Regions from separate parts of the Inquilinus sp. NPDC058860 genome, predicted to be linked through region 2. Evidence: predicted binding sites of a transcription regulator. Region 2 holds the regulator's gene; each other region holds the start of a gene.
What was found. Region 2 encodes LexA, which represses DNA repair genes until DNA is damaged. Its sites were predicted from a motif close to ATGTTCTANTTTGGTTC; they were not measured.

Region 1: a site for LexA is predicted at 2,035-2,051, ahead of recA (recombinase RecA). Genes of this name have one in related genera too.
Region 3: a site for LexA is predicted at 2,121-2,137, ahead of ACFW16_RS26870 (PA0069 family radical SAM protein). Genes of this name have one in related genera too.

What each region holds. Positions count from the first base shown of each region.
Region 1 is NZ_JBHYMS010000031.1:22,818-28,099, forward strand. Features, by position in the region: gene gltX (glutamate--tRNA ligase) at 1-811, opposite strand, end outside; gene recA (recombinase RecA) at 905-1,984, opposite strand; gene ACFW16_RS20820 (GyrI-like domain-containing protein) at 2,166-3,029, shown strand; gene ACFW16_RS20825 (hypothetical protein) at 3,088-3,810, opposite strand; gene dksA (RNA polymerase-binding protein DksA) at 3,978-4,397, opposite strand; gene ACFW16_RS20835 (DUF4424 domain-containing protein) at 4,826-5,282, shown strand, end outside.
Region 2 is NZ_JBHYMS010000019.1:35,621-40,902, reverse strand. Features, by position in the region: gene moaC (cyclic pyranopterin monophosphate synthase MoaC) at 1-340, shown strand, start outside; gene glp (gephyrin-like molybdotransferase Glp) at 337-1,536, shown strand; gene lexA (transcriptional repressor LexA) at 1,667-2,395, shown strand; gene ACFW16_RS15365 (PQQ-dependent sugar dehydrogenase) at 2,518-3,759, shown strand; gene ACFW16_RS15360 (LacI family DNA-binding transcriptional regulator) at 3,788-4,804, shown strand; gene ACFW16_RS15355 (TetR/AcrR family transcriptional regulator) at 4,801-5,282, opposite strand, start outside.
Region 3 is NZ_JBHYMS010000049.1:3,302-8,583, forward strand. Features, by position in the region: gene ACFW16_RS26860 (ribonuclease HII) at 12-632, opposite strand; gene ACFW16_RS26865 (hypothetical protein) at 710-952, opposite strand; gene ACFW16_RS26870 (PA0069 family radical SAM protein) at 1,009-2,118, opposite strand; gene rpsT (30S ribosomal protein S20) at 2,284-2,544, shown strand; gene dnaA (chromosomal replication initiator protein DnaA) at 3,058-4,452, shown strand; gene dnaN (DNA polymerase III subunit beta) at 4,648-5,282, shown strand, end outside.

The DNA.
Region 1 (5,282 bases), on a different contig from region 2:
TCACCGCCATCGGCTCGATCCCCTGCTCCCGCAGGCTGCGCAGCGACAGGCTGCCGATCCGTTTGGACAGGCCGTGGCCCTCGGCATCGGCGATCAGCGAGGTGTGGGCATAGGCCGGCGGCGCGGCGCCCAGCGCCTCGGCCAGCTGGATGTGCATGGCGGTGTTGGCGACATGATCCTCGCCGCGCACCACCAGGGTGATGCCCATGTCGATGTCGTCGACCACCGAGCCGATGTGATAGAGCGCCCGCCCGTCTTCGCGCACCAGCACGGGGTCGGAGATGTCGCGGCCGTCGAAATGCACCCGGCCGCGGACCCTGTCGTCCCATTCGATCGGGGCGTCCGCCATCTTGAAGCGCCAATGCGGCCGGTGCCCCTCGGCTTCGAGCCGGGCGCGGTCGGCGTCGGTCAGGGCCAGCGCGGCGCGATCGTAGAGCGGCGGCAGGCCGCGGGCCAGGAGGCTCTTGCGCTTGAGCTCCAGCTCCTCCGCTGTCTCGTAGCAGGGGTAGAGCCGGCCGGCCGCCTTCAGCCGGTCCTGCGCCGCCCGGTAGCGGCCGGTACGGTCGGACTGGCGGGCGAAGCCGTCCCAGACGAGGCCGAGCCAGCGCAGATCCTGCTCGATCGCCGCGGCGAATTCGGCGCTGCCGCGCTCGGTGTCGGTGTCGTCGAGCCGCAGCAGGAAGCGCCCGCCGGTGGCGCGGGCGGCGAGCCAGCAGACCAGTGCGGTGCGGACGTTGCCGACATGCAGCAGGCCGGTCGGGCTGGGGGCGAAGCGGGTGATGATCGGGGCGGAGGTCGGCAAGTCGGTCATGGGCGGGAGATAGCACGATCCGGCCGGCAACGGAAAAGGCCCGGAAATCCGGGCCTTTCCATCGCCGATGATGAGGTCAGGGATCGGCGGCGATCACTCCTCGCCGCTGTCGCCACCCTCCGAACCGCCGCTGGCGGTCATCATGCGGTCGGAGACCAGCCCGGCATTGGCCCGGATCTTGGCCTCGACCGACTTCGCCGTCTCGGGGTTGTCGCGCAGGAAGACCTTGGCGTTCTCGCGGCCCTGGCCGATGCGCTGGCCGTCATAGGAGAACCAGGCGCCCGACTTCTCCACCACCCCGGCCTGGACGCCGAGATCGAGCAGCTCGCCGGTCTTCGAGATGCCTTCGCCGTACATGATGTCGAATTCGACGGCGCGGAACGGCGGCGCCATCTTGTTCTTCACCACCTTCACCCGGGTCTGGTTGCCGGTGACGGTCTCGCGGTCCTTGATCGCGCCGATGCGGCGGATGTCGAGCCGGATCGAGGAGTAGAACTTCAGCGCGTTGCCGCCCGTCGTCGTCTCCGGGTTGCCGAACATCACGCCGATCTTCAGCCGGATCTGGTTGATGAAGACGACCAGGGTGTTGGAGCGCGAGATCGAGCCGGTGAGCTTGCGCATCGCCTGGCTCATCAGCCGGGCCTGCAGGCCGGGCTGGTTGTCGCCCATCTCACCCTCGAGCTCGGCCCGCGGCACCAGCGCCGCCACCGAATCGATGATGATCACGTCGATCGCGCCGGAGCGGACCAGCGTGTCGGTGATCTCCAGCGCCTGCTCGCCGGCATCGGGCTGCGAGATCAGCAGATCGTCGATGTTGACGCCGAGCTTGCGGGCATAGGTCGGGTCGAGCGCATGCTCGGCGTCGACATAGGCGCAGGTGCCGCCGGCCTTCTGCGCCTCGGCCACGGCGTGCAGCGCCAGCGTGGTCTTGCCCGAGCTTTCCGGCCCGTAGATCTCGATGATCCGGCCCTTCGGCAGGCCGCCGATGCCGAGCGCGATGTCGAGGCCGAGCGAGCCGGTCGAGATCACCTCTGCGTCGACCTGGGGCCGCGCCCCGAGCTTCATCACCGAGCCCTTGCCGAAGGCCCGTTCAATCTGAGTCAGGGCGGCTTCCAGCGCCTTGGTCTTGTCCATCGGGGCTCTTTCCACAACACGGAGAGTCGGGATCGACATCACCTGTCCTTTCCAGTTGCATGGCGCCATGCGCCGCGTCAATGCAGCTCTTGTACATGTTTTGTTCCTATCGAGCAAGAGCCGAGGCGCGACGCCCCTTCTGACGCCCCTTCTGCGGCCGCAGCTTCGCAAGCAGGATCAATCCGCTTCGGGCTAACACGGAAACCGGGAGAACGAACCGATGCCGAAGGACGCCACCCTCGACCGCCATCTCGCCCGCATCCAGCGGGTGATCGACCACATCGTCACCCATCTCGACGATCCGATCGACCTGAACCGGCTGGCGGATGTGGCCTGCTTCTCGCCCTATCACTTCCACCGGGCCTACCGGCACCTGCTGGGCGAGACGGTGGCCGACACGGTGCGCCGGCTGCGCCTGCACCGCGCCGCCGGCACCCTCTTGGAGGGCGAGACGGAGGTGGCCCGCATCGCCCGCCGGGCGGGCTATGGCAGCACCGCCGCCTTCAGCCGCGCCTTCGCCGAGCGCTACGGCCGCCCGCCGGGGGCCTATCGCGGCACGCGCCGGTCGTTCCCCTTCGACTCACCCGAAGGAGAGACAGCCATGCCCGACGTGACCTACCGCACCCTGGCGCCGATCCGCGTCGCCGCCGTCCGCCACACCGGCCCCTATATGGAGGTCGGCCGCAGCTTCGACATCCTGATGTCCTGGGCCCGCGCCCGCCAGCTGCTGCGCCCGGGCGCCCGGAGCCTGGGCGTCTATTACGACGATCCGGCCGCGGTGCCGCCCGCCGAGCTCCGATCCGACGCCTGCCTGGAGGTGCCGGAGGGGGTCGCGGGCGAGGGCGAGGTCGTCCTCCGCACCGTCGCCGGCGGGCCGCATGCGGTGCTGCGCCACACCGGCCCTTATGCCGAGCTGGAGCGGTCCTATGCCTGGCTGTACCGGACCTGGCTGCCGACCAGCGGCGCCGAGCCTGCGGAGGCGCCGATCTTCGAGGAGTATCTCAACGACCCGCGCAGCACTCCGCCGGCGGAGCTGATCACCGACATCCACCTGCCGGTGCGGGCGATTCCGGGGGAGCGCTGACGACGCCGGAAGGCCGGATCCGTGGACGATCCGGCCTTCCCCGCCGTCCGATCAGACCTCAGAACGGATAGACGTCGCCGGTCGGCAGCCGGTTCACGGCCAGCGGCAGCGCGGCGTTGGGCTTGCACGTCACCGCCCGCCGCCAGCTCGGCTCTGCGGCGGTGGCATAGGAGCCTTCGGGATACGGGCCGGGGGCCTCCGCCGAGACCGGGTTCGGGCCGGTCGGCACGTTGATCACGTCATAGGCCGGCACGCGCTGCGGCTGCTCGCCGGCCGCCACCGGGACCGCGGCGAAGGGGATGTAGGTGTCGTCCGACTGATCCTCGATCGATGGTCCGGCCGCGGCGCGCCGCGCGGCGCGGCGGTCGCGGGCCGAGGACACCGGAGCCATCGCCACGATCGGGCCCGGCAGCCGCGCCGCCGCGGCGGGCGGAACGGTATAGGGCTGCCCCGGGCCGGCCGCGGCCGGCGGCGCAGCGACCGGCACGGCGGCCGGCGTCAGCGCGACCGGCTGCCCCGGGGCCGCCGCTTCGGCCGGGTAGCAGTTCGGCACCGGCAGGCACTGGAAGCTCGCCCCCTTGCGGCCGTCGACCACGTCCTCGGCCTTGAACACGGCCAGCCGGTTGATCTGGGCGCATTGCGCGTTGGCGTAGATGGCGGCCTGATCCGCACTGTTGATGAAACCCGCATAGTCGACGCGGGTCTCCTTCGGCGTCACCGGATCGATCCCGCAGCCCGAGACGGCGAGAACGGCGGCGAAAAGCGCTGCGCCACGAACCATCGAATAACCTCGATCTGAAAGCCCCTCGGCGCCACCCTAGCACGGACACGCAGCGAGGCGGAGACGAGAACGGCGCCTTCGGTCAAAGATGGCGCCGGGCGGGCGGAACCACACCTTTCGGCCGGGACCACAGACGAGAACGGCGCCTTTCGGCGCCGTGGGATCGATCAATCGTCGCGGTGGGTGCGTTCCAGCCGCTCATGGCGCTCCTGCGCCTCGAGGCTGAGGGTCGCGGTCGGCCGCGCCTCCAGCCGCTTGACGCCGATCGGCTCGCCCGTCTCCTCGCAGAAGCCGTAGGAGCCGTCCTCGATCCGCCGCATCGCCGCGTCGATCTTGGACAGGAGCTTGCGCTCGCGGTCGCGGGTCCTGAGCTCGAGCGAACGGTCGGTCTCGGCGGAGGCCCGGTCGGTCAGATCCGGCTCCTGGATGCCGCCATCCTGCAGGCTGTTCAGGGTCGCATTGGATTCGGCGAGGAGGTCGGCCCGCCACTTCAGAAGCTTGCGCCGGAAATACTCCAGCATCATCGGATTCATGAAATCTTCATCATCCGACGGCCGATAATCCGGGGGCAGAAGCATCGCTGTCATCGCAACAACCACTCACTGTCTGACGTGCCGGCCTTCTTCCGAAGCCTGGGCGGCGCGGAGTATAGGGAGACGCCGGAACGGAAACAATCGAAACGACGCGCGGATCGTATTTTATAACCCGCTGATTTTGTTGGACTTTTGACGACTGCACAAGATCCGTCGCCCCCGGACGCCGCTTCGCCTCGCAGCATCGGGGTGCCGCAGCGGCCCACCGGATCGGGGCCGGTCGGCACATTGCGGCATGCGGCGCCCTGATAGCGCCGAACGGGGCAGGAACGCAAGGGGATCAGAGTATGGCGGAATTCCGATCGGCCATGCGCATGGCGAAGAGCAGCGGTGAACGGATCTTTCCGGGCGGGCCGATCCCCCTGGAAAAGCCCGACCTGCCGCGCGAAACTGCGGCAGGAGCCGACTGCCGGGAGCTGATCGTGAACACCCCCTTCGCCGCACTGTCGATCGGCCTGGCCGCCCTGATCGTCCCGCCCGCCGCCGCCCTGGCCAATGATTCGACGGCGGAGCTGGCGGCCGGCGGGCTTGTGCTGACCAAGACCGCCGACATCGAGATGCGGTCCGAGGAGCTGTTCGTCTCGGCGCAGGAGATCCGGGTCGCCTACCGCTTCTTCAACCAGGCGGCGCAGGACCGGACGGTGACGGTCGCCTTCCCGATGCCGGACGTGACGCTCGACTTCATCGACGGCATGACCTCGGTGCCGCATCCCGGCAGCGAGAACTTCCTGGATTTCTCGACCAAGGCCGACGGCAAGCCGGTGGCGACCGATGTCGAGGTCAAGGCTTTCGGCAACGGCGTCGACCAGACGGCGCTGCTGCGCAGGCTGGGCGTGCCGCTGTATCCCGATGCCGACTATGATGGCCTGACGGCCCTGC
Region 2 (5,282 bases):
CGGCCATGCCAAGGGCGACGTGCTGGGCATCGCCCGCATCGCCGGCATCATGGCGGCCAAGCGCACATCCGACCTGATCCCGCTGTGCCACCCGCTGCCGCTGTCCAGCGTCGAGCTGGCGCTGCGCTGCGACGCCGAGCACAGCCGGGTCGAGATCGAGGCCACGGTCAAGGTCACCCATCGCACCGGGGTGGAGATGGAGGCGCTGACCGCGGCCTCGGTCGCCGCCCTGACCGTCTACGACATGTGCAAGGCGGTCGACCGCGGCATGGTCGTGACCGACCTCCGGCTGCTGCACAAATCCGGCGGCCGGTCGGGCACCTGGGAGGCCCAGCCATGATCCCGGTCGCCGAGGCCCGCGCCCGCATCCTCGCCGCCTTCGCCGCCCTGCCGGCCGAGACCGTGCCCCTGCCCGCCGGGCTGGGCCGGATCCTGGCCGAGCCGGTGGCGGCGCGGCTGACCCAGCCGCCGCTCGACGTCTCCGCCATGGACGGCTGGGCGGTGCGGGCCGCCGATGTCGCCGCCGTGCCGGCGACGCTGCGGCGGATCGGCGAGGTTCCGGCCGGCGGTCGCTTCGAGGGCTCGGTCGATCCCGGACAATGCGTCCGCATCTTCACCGGCGCGCCGCTGCCGGACGGCGCCGACGCCGTGGTGCTGCAGGAGGACACCGACGCCGAGGGCGACCGGGTCACGGTGCGCGAGGGCGTCGCCGCCGGCCGCCATGTGCGCAAGGCCGGCCTCGACTTCCGCGCCGGCGAGGTGCTGCTGCAGCCCGGCCGGCGCCTGACCGCGCGCGACATCGGCATCGCCGCCTCGGCCAACCATCCCTGGCTGCGGGTGCGACGCCGGCCGCGCGTGGCGGTGCTGGCGACCGGCGACGAGATCGTGCTGCCGGGCGAGGCGCTGGGCCCCAGCCAGATCGTCAGCTCCAACACCCATGCCCTGGCCGCCCTGATCCGCAGCTGCGGCGGCGAGCCGGTCGATCTCGGCATCGCCCGCGACAATGCCGACTCGCTGGCGACGCTGGCGGCCGGCGCCCATGGCGCCGACCTGATCGTCACCACCGGCGGCGCCTCGGTCGGCGAGCACGACCTGATCCGCTCGGTGCTGGGCGAGCGCGGCCTGGCGCTCGACTTCTGGAAGATCGCGATGCGGCCGGGCAAGCCGCTGATCTTCGGCCGGCTTGGCGACACGCCGCTGCTCGGCCTGCCCGGCAACCCGGTATCGACCATGGTCTGCGGCTGGCTGTTCCTGCGCCCGGCGGTCTGGGCCCTGCAGGGGGCCGAGGCGCCGGAGAACCGCGTCACTGCGACGCTGGGCCGCGACCTGCCGGCCAATGACGGGCGCGAGGATTATCTGCGGGCGCGGATCGAACGCACGGATTCCGGTTATGTCGCCACTCCGTTCCCGACCCAGGACAGCTCGATGCTGTCGCTGCTGGCCGCGGCCGACGGGCTGGTGATCCGCCCTCCCCGCGCCCCGGCTGCGGCGCGCGGCGGCGCCGTGGAGGCGGTGCTGTTCGGCGACGGGATCTGACGCGCCGATCGTTACAAGGAAGTAAAGAACCGACGGTGCCACAGTTAGGCGCTTGTGTTTTTGTTTTGTTCCTCCTAATGTTCTCTCCAGGGATTCGGCCGCGCCGCGGCCTCTGCGAACGGAGGATGCCTTGCTGACGCGAAAGCAACAGGAGTTGTTGTTGTTCGTTCACCGCCGCCTGGAGGCGGACGGCGTCAGTCCATCCTTCGACGAGATGAAGGATGCCCTGGCCCTGAAGTCGAAATCGGGCATCCATCGACTGATCACCGGCCTCGAGGAACGCGGTTTTATTCGGCGGCTGCCGCATCGGGCGAGGGCGCTGGAGGTGCTGCGACTGCCGGACTGCCTGAAGTCGGACGCGCCGGCGACGGCCCCGGCCGAGGACGACAATGTCGTTCCCTTCCGGCCGGTGCGGTCCGATGCCGCCCTGCCCGGCCGCAAGCTGGAACGCGCCGATCTCGCCGGCCCCGAGCACGGCGTGCGCCTGCCGCTCTATGGCCGGATCGCCGCCGGCATGCCGATCGAGGCGCTGCGCGACCATTCCAATTATGCCGAGGTGCCGGTCTCGCTGCTCGGCCCGGGCGAGCACTACGCCCTGGAAGTCGCCGGCGACAGCATGGTCGAGGCCGGGATCCTGGACGGTGACACCGTCATCATCAAACGTTGCGACGCGGCCGATCCCGGCATCATCGTGGTCGCCCTGGTCGACGACAACGAGGTGACGCTGAAACGGCTGCGCAAGAAGGGCGCCTCGGTCGGGCTGGAGGCCGCCAACCCAGCCTATGAGACCCGCTACTTGCCCTCCGATCGCGTCCGCATCCAGGGGCGTCTGGTCGGGCTGCTGCGGACCTATTCGTAAGATCAGGCGACGACCGACCCGACGGGCCGCTGCAGGCTGCCCGCGGGCGCAGTCCGGACTTGCCGGATAGTGCTTTGTCCGGTCCTCTGTGCAGCGTTCCGCAACGCACCGGACGTCCGTGCATGATTCCGCGCCGATCGCTGCTTCGCCTGCTGGCACTCGCCCTGCCCTGTGTCGGCATCTTCGCCGGCGTTCCGGCACAGGCCGCCGGCATCTACCGCACCTCCGGCGACTGCGACGGCTTTCCGAAGGTCTCGCTTCGCACCCCCGACGGGCTCTGCGTCGGCCTCGTCGCGTCCAGGCTCGGCTTCACGCGCGGCGTGGCCGTGATCGGGGACGACATCTACGTCGCCGACATGGGCAGCTGGGAGAAGGGACGAGGCCGGCTGCTGCGCCTCCCCGAGGGCGGGCGCGGGGCGCCGCAGGTGCTGCTGACCAGGCTGGACCGGCCGAACGGCCTGGTGCCGACGGCGGACGGGACGCTGCTGCTCGGCCTGGCCGGCCGGGTCGTGTCCGTCGACCCGAAGGCAGAGCAGCCGGCCGCCGCGCTGCGCGACGTGGTGACCGGCCTGCCGAACGATGGCCGCCATCCCCTCGCCGCACTGGCCCTGGCGTCGGACGGCGCCCTCTTCGTCAATGTCGGTTCCGCGACCGATCACTGCGAGCGCGCCGACGATTCGGCCCCGGATCCCGCCAAGCCCTGCCCGGAGACCGGGGGCACGCCGCCGCGCGGCAGCGTCCTGCGCGTGGCGGCCGACGCCCTTCCCGCGGATGCCCGCACGCTCGCCCCTTTCGCCCGCGGGCTGCGCAACAGCATGGCGCTCGCGGTGCTGCCGAACGGCACGCCGCTGGCCCTGGTGAATGCGCGGGACGCCATCGACCAGGCCGATCCCGGCCTGTCCGACGAGGCGCTGCCGCATGATTTCTACACCGTGCTTCGCGAGAACGCCGATTACGGTTGGCCCTATTGCTACGATGACCGCAAGCCCAGCCCCGAATACCCGCATTTCGACTGCAGCCGGGTCGAGGTGCCGACCCTGCTGCTGCCGCCGCATGCCGCGCCCCTCGGCATGCTCGTCTATCGCGGATCGGCGCTGCCGGGCCTCGAGGGCCGGGTGCTGATGACCTATCACGGCTATCGCGACACCGGGCACCGGGTCGTGGCGCTGGCGATCGACGATCGGGGCCTTCCACAGGGCGAGCCGCAGCCGCTCGTCTCGGGCTGGGACGCCGCCAAGGGCGTGAGGCCGCAGGGCGCGCCGCTCGGCTTGGCCGAGCTGGCGGATGGCAGCGTCCTGATCAGCGAGGACCACAACGGGACGCTGCTGCGCCTCGCCCGCGCCCGGCCGGCCGCGTCGCCTTGATCGGGCGCGGACTCGAGGGCGGCGGGCCATGAGCGGCCGGACCCGGCATCGGGCCGGCGGCGCCGAACGGGTCACGGCGCAGCAGGTCGCCGAGGCGGCCGGCGTGTCGATCTCGGCCGTTTCCCGCACCTTCACCAAGGACGCCAGCGTCTCGCCCCGGATGCGGGCCCGCGTGCTGGCCGCCGCCGAGGCGCTGGGCTATCGCCCCAACCAGCTGGCGCGCAGCCTGATGACCGGCCGGACCGAGCTGGTCGGGCTGGTCTCGAGCCATTTCGCCAATCCCGCCTTCATGGACGTGTTCGACCTGTTCACGCGGGAGCTGCAGCGCCGCGGGCTGCGGCCGCTGATCGCCAACCTGTCGGAGGACGGCGGCGCCGGCTCCGCCCTCGACATGATGCTACAATACAGCGTCGACGCGGTGCTGATCGCCACCTCCGCGCCGCCGGAGGGCTTTGCCGAGTCCTGCGCCCGCGCCGGGCTGCCGGTGGTGCATGTGTTCGGCCGGGCGGAGGCGTCGGTGCCGGTGGTGACGGTCGACAATGTCGCGGGCGGACGCCTGGTCGCCGAGGCGATGCTGGCGCGCGGCCTGCGGCAGCTGGCCTTCCTGGGCGGAGCCGCGGCCGATTCGTCGTCGATCGACCGCGCCGCGGGCTTCGCCCAGGGGCTGACAGCGGCAGGCCTGCGGCCCCTGGCCGTGGAGTTCGCCGGCGACTATTCGCATGAGCACGGCCGCCGCGGCCTGCACGCCTTGCTCGACCGGTACCGGCCGCAGGCGGTGTTCTGCGGCGACGACATTCTCGCGCTCGGCGCCCTCGACGCCTGCCGCGAACGCGGTCTGGCCGTGCCAAAGGACATCGGCATCGTCGGCTTCGACGACATGACGCTGGCCGCCTGGCCCGGCTATCGCCTGACCACTGTCCGCCAGCCGATGGCCGAGATGGTGCGCCACGCCATCGGCCAGATCGCCGCCCGGCTCGCCGATTCCAACCACCGGATCGAAGGCCGGCTGTTCGACATCGCCCTGGTCGAGCGCGACAGCCTCTAGGCGCCGGTTCTCAACCCTTCCAGATACCGCATCAGCTGTCGCGCGCAGGCTTCCAGCGGCGCGGCGTCCTGCTGCGCCTTGGCCTGGGCCATCGCCCCGGAATAGGCGGCGACGATGAAGGCGGCGAGGTCGTCGGCATCCGCCAGGGCCAGCCGGCCGGCCGCCTGGTCGGCGCGCAGCCGCGCGGCAAGCGCCGCCCGCCAGGCCGCGAACACCGCATCCATCGCCGCGCGGAACTCCGGATCGGCCAGGGACAGCTCCAGCGCCAGGTTGTTCAGCGGACAGCCGGAGACGGCGCCGCGCCGCCGCAGCCCCGCGGCGATCCGGCCGAACACGCCGGCGATGCCGTCGATCGCGTCCGGCGCCGTGCGGACCGGCTCGATCCAGGTCTCCTCCACCTCGCCCGCCACCCGGTCGCGGATGACGGCGAGGCCGAGCGCCTTCTTGGTCGGAAAGTGGTGATACAGCGCCCCGCCGG
Region 3 (5,282 bases), on a different contig from region 2:
CCCCGCTTGAATCAGCCTGTTATGGCGAGTCGCTGCAGCACCGGGGCAAAAGACCGCCGGTGATGCTCGCAGACCCCGATGCGGTCGAGCGCGGCGATGTGCTCGGGCGTGCCGTAGCCGACATTGCGTTCCCACCCATAGCCGGGATGAAGGGTGGAGAGACGCAACATCTCGTGGTCGCGCACAACTTTTGCGAGGATCGAGGCGGCCGCGATCGACAGCGACAAGGCGTCGCCGCCGACCACGGCCCGGCCGTCGCAGGGCAGCCCGTCGGGCACCTTGTTGCCGTCGACGAGCGCGATGTCGGGACGCTCCGGCAGGGCATCCAGCGCCCGGCGCATCGCCAGCATGCTGGCCTGGAGGATGTTGATTCGGTCGATCTCCTCGACCGAGGCCCAGCCGAAGCCGACCTGCGCCACCGCCCGGATGCGCGGCACCAGCGCCTCGCGCCGCTGCGCCGTCAGCACCTTGCTGTCGTCGATCAGGGCCGCGAGATCGGGGTCGAGCGGCCGGGTCAGCACCACGGCCGCGGCCAGCACCGGGCCGGCCAGCGGGCCGCGGCCGACCTCGTCCAGCCCGGCGACGTTCCGCACCGGCGCGCCGCACTCGATCTCGAGACTCCAATCCGGCATGCCGACCCTCCTGCCCCAGGGCATAGCGCCGGCGAGACGAAGAGCCAAGCCCGTAGCGTCCCGCAGTCCGAATGCGGCTACGCGGGCTGATCCGAAAGGTCGAGGCGACGCTCGATCCGGTCGAGCCGGTCATGAATGCGCTCGAATCGTCCACCGATTTCGGCGCGGAACTCGGCACCGTCGCGCTCCAGATGCGCCAGATGCCGCTTGATCGCGGCAAGGCGCACGCGCTGTTCGCGCTGTTCCGACCGCATCTCCGCCACATCGGCACGGACGGCACGTAGAAGCTCGATGACGAGGTTTTCAGGCTCGGTCGTCATGATACGAATCAGCGGTGAGCCGTGTGGGATGTCAAACCGTTGGCCAACACGCCCCCTCAGAACAAGCTCATCTGGTCGCCCGGCCGCGGCGGCGGGGAGAACTGGGTGATGTCCAACGTCCAGCGCTTGCGGTCGAGGCCGAGCCGGCGGACGGCGTGGTTGAAGCGGGCGCGGATCAGGTCGGCCACCGGCCCCTCGCCGCGATGCCGCTCGCCGAAGCCCGACTTGTAGAGTCGGCCGCCGCGGGTCTGGCGGATCAGCGACATCACCCGGCCCGCCCGGTCCGGCGCATGCGCCTGGAGCCATTCCTCGAACAGGCCGGCGATCTCCAGCGGCAGCCGCAGCAGCGTCCAGCCCGCCGCCGTGGCGCCGGCCTTCACCGCCGCCTCCAGCACCTGCTCCAGCGAATGGTCGTTGAGGCCCGGGATCATCGGCGAGGTCAGCACGATCACCGGGATGCCGGCCTGGGTCAGCTGCCGCATCGTCTCCAGCCGCCGCGGCGGCGTCGCCGCCCGCGGCTCCAGCGTCCGCGCCAGCTCGCGGTCCAGCGTCGACAGCGAGATGCAGACCGCCGCCAGCCCCTTCGCCGCCATCGGCGCCAGGAGGTCGATGTCGCGGGTGATCAGCGCCGATTTGGTGACGATGCCGAGCGGATGGTTGAAGCGCGACAGCACCTCGATCACCCGGCGGGTCAGCTTCAGCTCGCGCTCGATCGGCTGGTACGGATCGGTGTTGGTGCCCATCGCCATCACCGCCGGGACGTAGCCGGGCCGCCGCAACTCGGCCTCCAGCAGCTCCGGTGCGTCCGGCTTGTAGAACAGCTGGGTCTCGAAATCGAGGCCGGGCGACAGGCCGAGCCAGGCATGGGTCGGCCGGGCGAAGCAGTAGATGCAACCGTGCTCGCAGCCCCGGTAAGGGTTGATCGACCGGTCGAACATGATGTCCGGCGAGTCGTTGCGGGTGATGATGGTGCGGGCGGTGTCGACGTGCAGCTGCGTGCGCAGCGGCGGCTCCCCCTCCTCATCCTCCGGCGGCAGTCCCGCCCAGCCGTCGTCGACCCGGTGGCGGGTTGCGGCCTCGAAGCGGCCGGTGCGGTTGCTGACCGCACCGCGGCCCTTGCGCGGCTGGTCGGGCAGCTCGTCGAGTTCGGGTGGCTTGATCGGCATGAGAACAAATATAGAACATAAGAGCCGGCTTGCCAATCCCCTCCGGGCAGCCCCACATGTCGGCCGCAGGCGGCGCCGAGACTCGTCTTGACGCCCGGGCACGAAGGGACTATCAAGCGCCCTCGTTTTTCTTGGGGCCGTCGTTGGCCCGAACTGGGACCGACAATGGCCAACCACAAGTCCGCCGAGAAGCGCATCCGTCAGACCGAGCGTCGCACGGTCGTCAACCGCAATCGCGTCAGCCGCATCCGCACCTTCGTCAAGAAGGTCGAGGCGGCGATCGAGTCCGGCGACAAGGCCGCCGCGGCCGAGGCCTTCAAGGCGGCGCAGCCGGAGATGCATCGCGGCGTCACCAAGGGCGTGCTGCAGAAGAACACGGTCGCGCGCAAGCTGTCGCGCCTGTCCGGCCGCATCAAGGCCCTCTAAGCCCGGAACACCGACAAGCCGTTCCGCGACGGCGGTCGCGGGACGGCTTTCTCATGTCCAGGGGAACGGTGGATGCGGCACAACCGGCCGCCGTCCGGGACCGTTTTTTGCGTTTTGGGATGGTCCGGATTTGTTCCGTTGCCAGCCCGCGCCCACCCTGCATATGATCATCTTTCGCCCGCGCGTCAGCAGGTGAAGATGGTTTCAGGACACAACTTGCCCGGCTACCAGCCTTCCTCGCGAAGATTGGCAGAAGTCTGCGAGTGTCTCTGAAAAATACTTAAGCAGCTTCTATTACCCGATCTTTCGGCTTCATAAGTAGCCGCGAGGAATTGTTCCTGCATGTCGGTCGTGATACTCTGATTATTACAGTTTGAGTTCTGGAGCATGGCAGCCGCGCATCCGACATCGGGTGCCGCTGGTGGTGGGAACGGGTAAAGTCCGGGTCGCTGGCGGGGCCGCGCATCGCGGCCGCCGGAGTCGAATGAGGGGTCGGAAGGCAGCATGTCGTCGATGGGGGGAGTCATCGCATCGATCGATCAGCAATGGGCCCGGGTCTGCGGCCGGTTGCGCGAGGAGGTGGGCGAGGGCGCCTTCAAGAGCTGGCTGCGCCCTGTCGTCGTGGTCGATCTCGATGGCGGCGAGGTCCGCATCGCCGCCCCCACCCGCTTCATGCGCGACTGGGTCGCCGCCCACTACGCCGACCACATCCGCCGGCTGTGGCACTCCGAGAACCCCGACATCCACAGCGTCGACGTGATCGTCGTGCCGGACCGGCTGGCGAAGCCCCCGGCCGCGGACAGGCCGGCGGCGACCGCCCCGGCCTCGCGCGCCGAGTCGCGGCCGACCGCGACGGCGGAGCGCCCGCCCGAATCGGCGGCCGAATTCGGCGCCGTGCTCGACCAGCGCTTCACCTTCGACAACTTCGTCGTCGGCAAGCCGAACGAGCTGGCCCATGCCGCCGCCCGCCGGGTGGCGGAGGCCAACAGCGTCACCTTCAACCCGCTGTTCCTCTATGGCGGGGTGGGCCTGGGCAAGACCCACCTGATGCACGCCATCGCCTGGCACATCCGGCAGAAGCACCCGGAGCGGCGCGTGCTGTACATGTCCGCCGAGAAGTTCATGTACCAGTTCATCCGGGCCCTGCGGTTCAGGGACACGATGACGTTCAAGGAGATGTTCCGGTCGGTCGACGTGCTGATGATCGACGACGTGCAGTTCATCTCCGGCAAGGACTCCACCCAGGAGGAGTTCTTCCACACCTTCAACGCCCTGGTCGACCAGAACCGCCAGGTGGTGATCTCGGCCGACAAGTCGCCCTCCGACCTCGAGGGGATGGAGGAGCGGCTGCGCTCCCGCCTCGGCTGGGGCCTGGTCGCCGACATCCACCCCACCACCTACGAGCTGCGGCTGGGCATCCTGCAGGCCAAGGCGGAGACGGCGCGGGTCGAGATCCCGGCCAAGGTGATGGAGTTCCTGGCCCACAAGATCACCTCCAACGTGCGCGAGCTGGAGGGGGCGCTGAACCGCATCACCGCCCATGCCGAGCTGGTGCACCGGCCGATCACCCTGGAATCGACCCAGGAGCTGCTGCACGACCTGCTGCGCGCCTCCGACCGCCGGGTCACCATCGACGAGATCCAGAAGCGCGTCGCCGAGCACTACAACATCAAGGTCGCCGACATGCATTCGGCCCGCCGCGCCCGCACCGTGGCCCGGCCGCGGCAGGTGGCGATGTACCTGTCGAAGCAGCTCACCCCCCGCTCGCTGCCGGAGATCGGCCGCAAGTTCGGCGGCCGGGATCACACGACCGTGATGCATGCCGTGCGCAAGATCGAGGAGCTGTGCAGCGAGGACCGCTCCTTCGCCGAGGATGTCGAGCTGCTGCGCCGCATGCTTCAGGTTTGAACCCGCCGACTCCGGAGGCTGCTCGGCAGCCGGTCGGCAGGCCCGGAAAATCTGTCCGGCGCCGTGTCCGGCCCTGCGCCTGCCTCTCGCCACCGCCGCAGGCTTTCGGCTATAGTGCGCCCCCGCCGCGTCGGCCGGGCTCCTGCCCGCCCCGATGAACTGTCCGGCGGCCGGCATCGTCGAAGTGGAATCGGGATGAAGCTGATCATCGAGCGTGCCGCCCTTCTGAAGGGCCTGAGCCATGTGCAGAGCGTCGTCGAGCGGCGCAACACCATCCCGATCCTGTCCAATATCCTGCTGCGTGCCGATGGCGGCGCGCTGCGCCTGACGGCCACCGACATGGATCTCGAGATCGTCGAATCCGTGCCGGCCGAGATCCAGGCGCCGGGCGGCACCACCGCCCCGGCCCACACCCTCTACGACATCGTCCGCAAGCTGCCGGACGGCAGCCAGGTCGAGATCGAGACCAACCCCGACGGCGGCTCGCTGACGCTGCGCGCCGGCCGCTCGAACTTCCGGCTGGGCTGCCTGCCGGTCGAGGATTTCCCGAGCATGGCGGGCGGCGAGCTGAGCCACCGCTTCACCATCGCCGCCGGCGACCTCAGGGTGATGATCGACCGGACCAAGTTCGCGATCTCGACCGAGGAGACGCGCTACTACCTGAACGGCATCTACCTGCACGCCGCCACGGCCGACACCGTGCCGGTGCTGCGCGCCGTCGCCACCGACGGCCACCGCCTGGCCCGGGTCGAGATGCCGCTGCCGGACGGCGCCGACGGCATCCCCGGCGTGATCGTGCCGCGCAAGACCGTGATGGAGCTGCGCAAGCT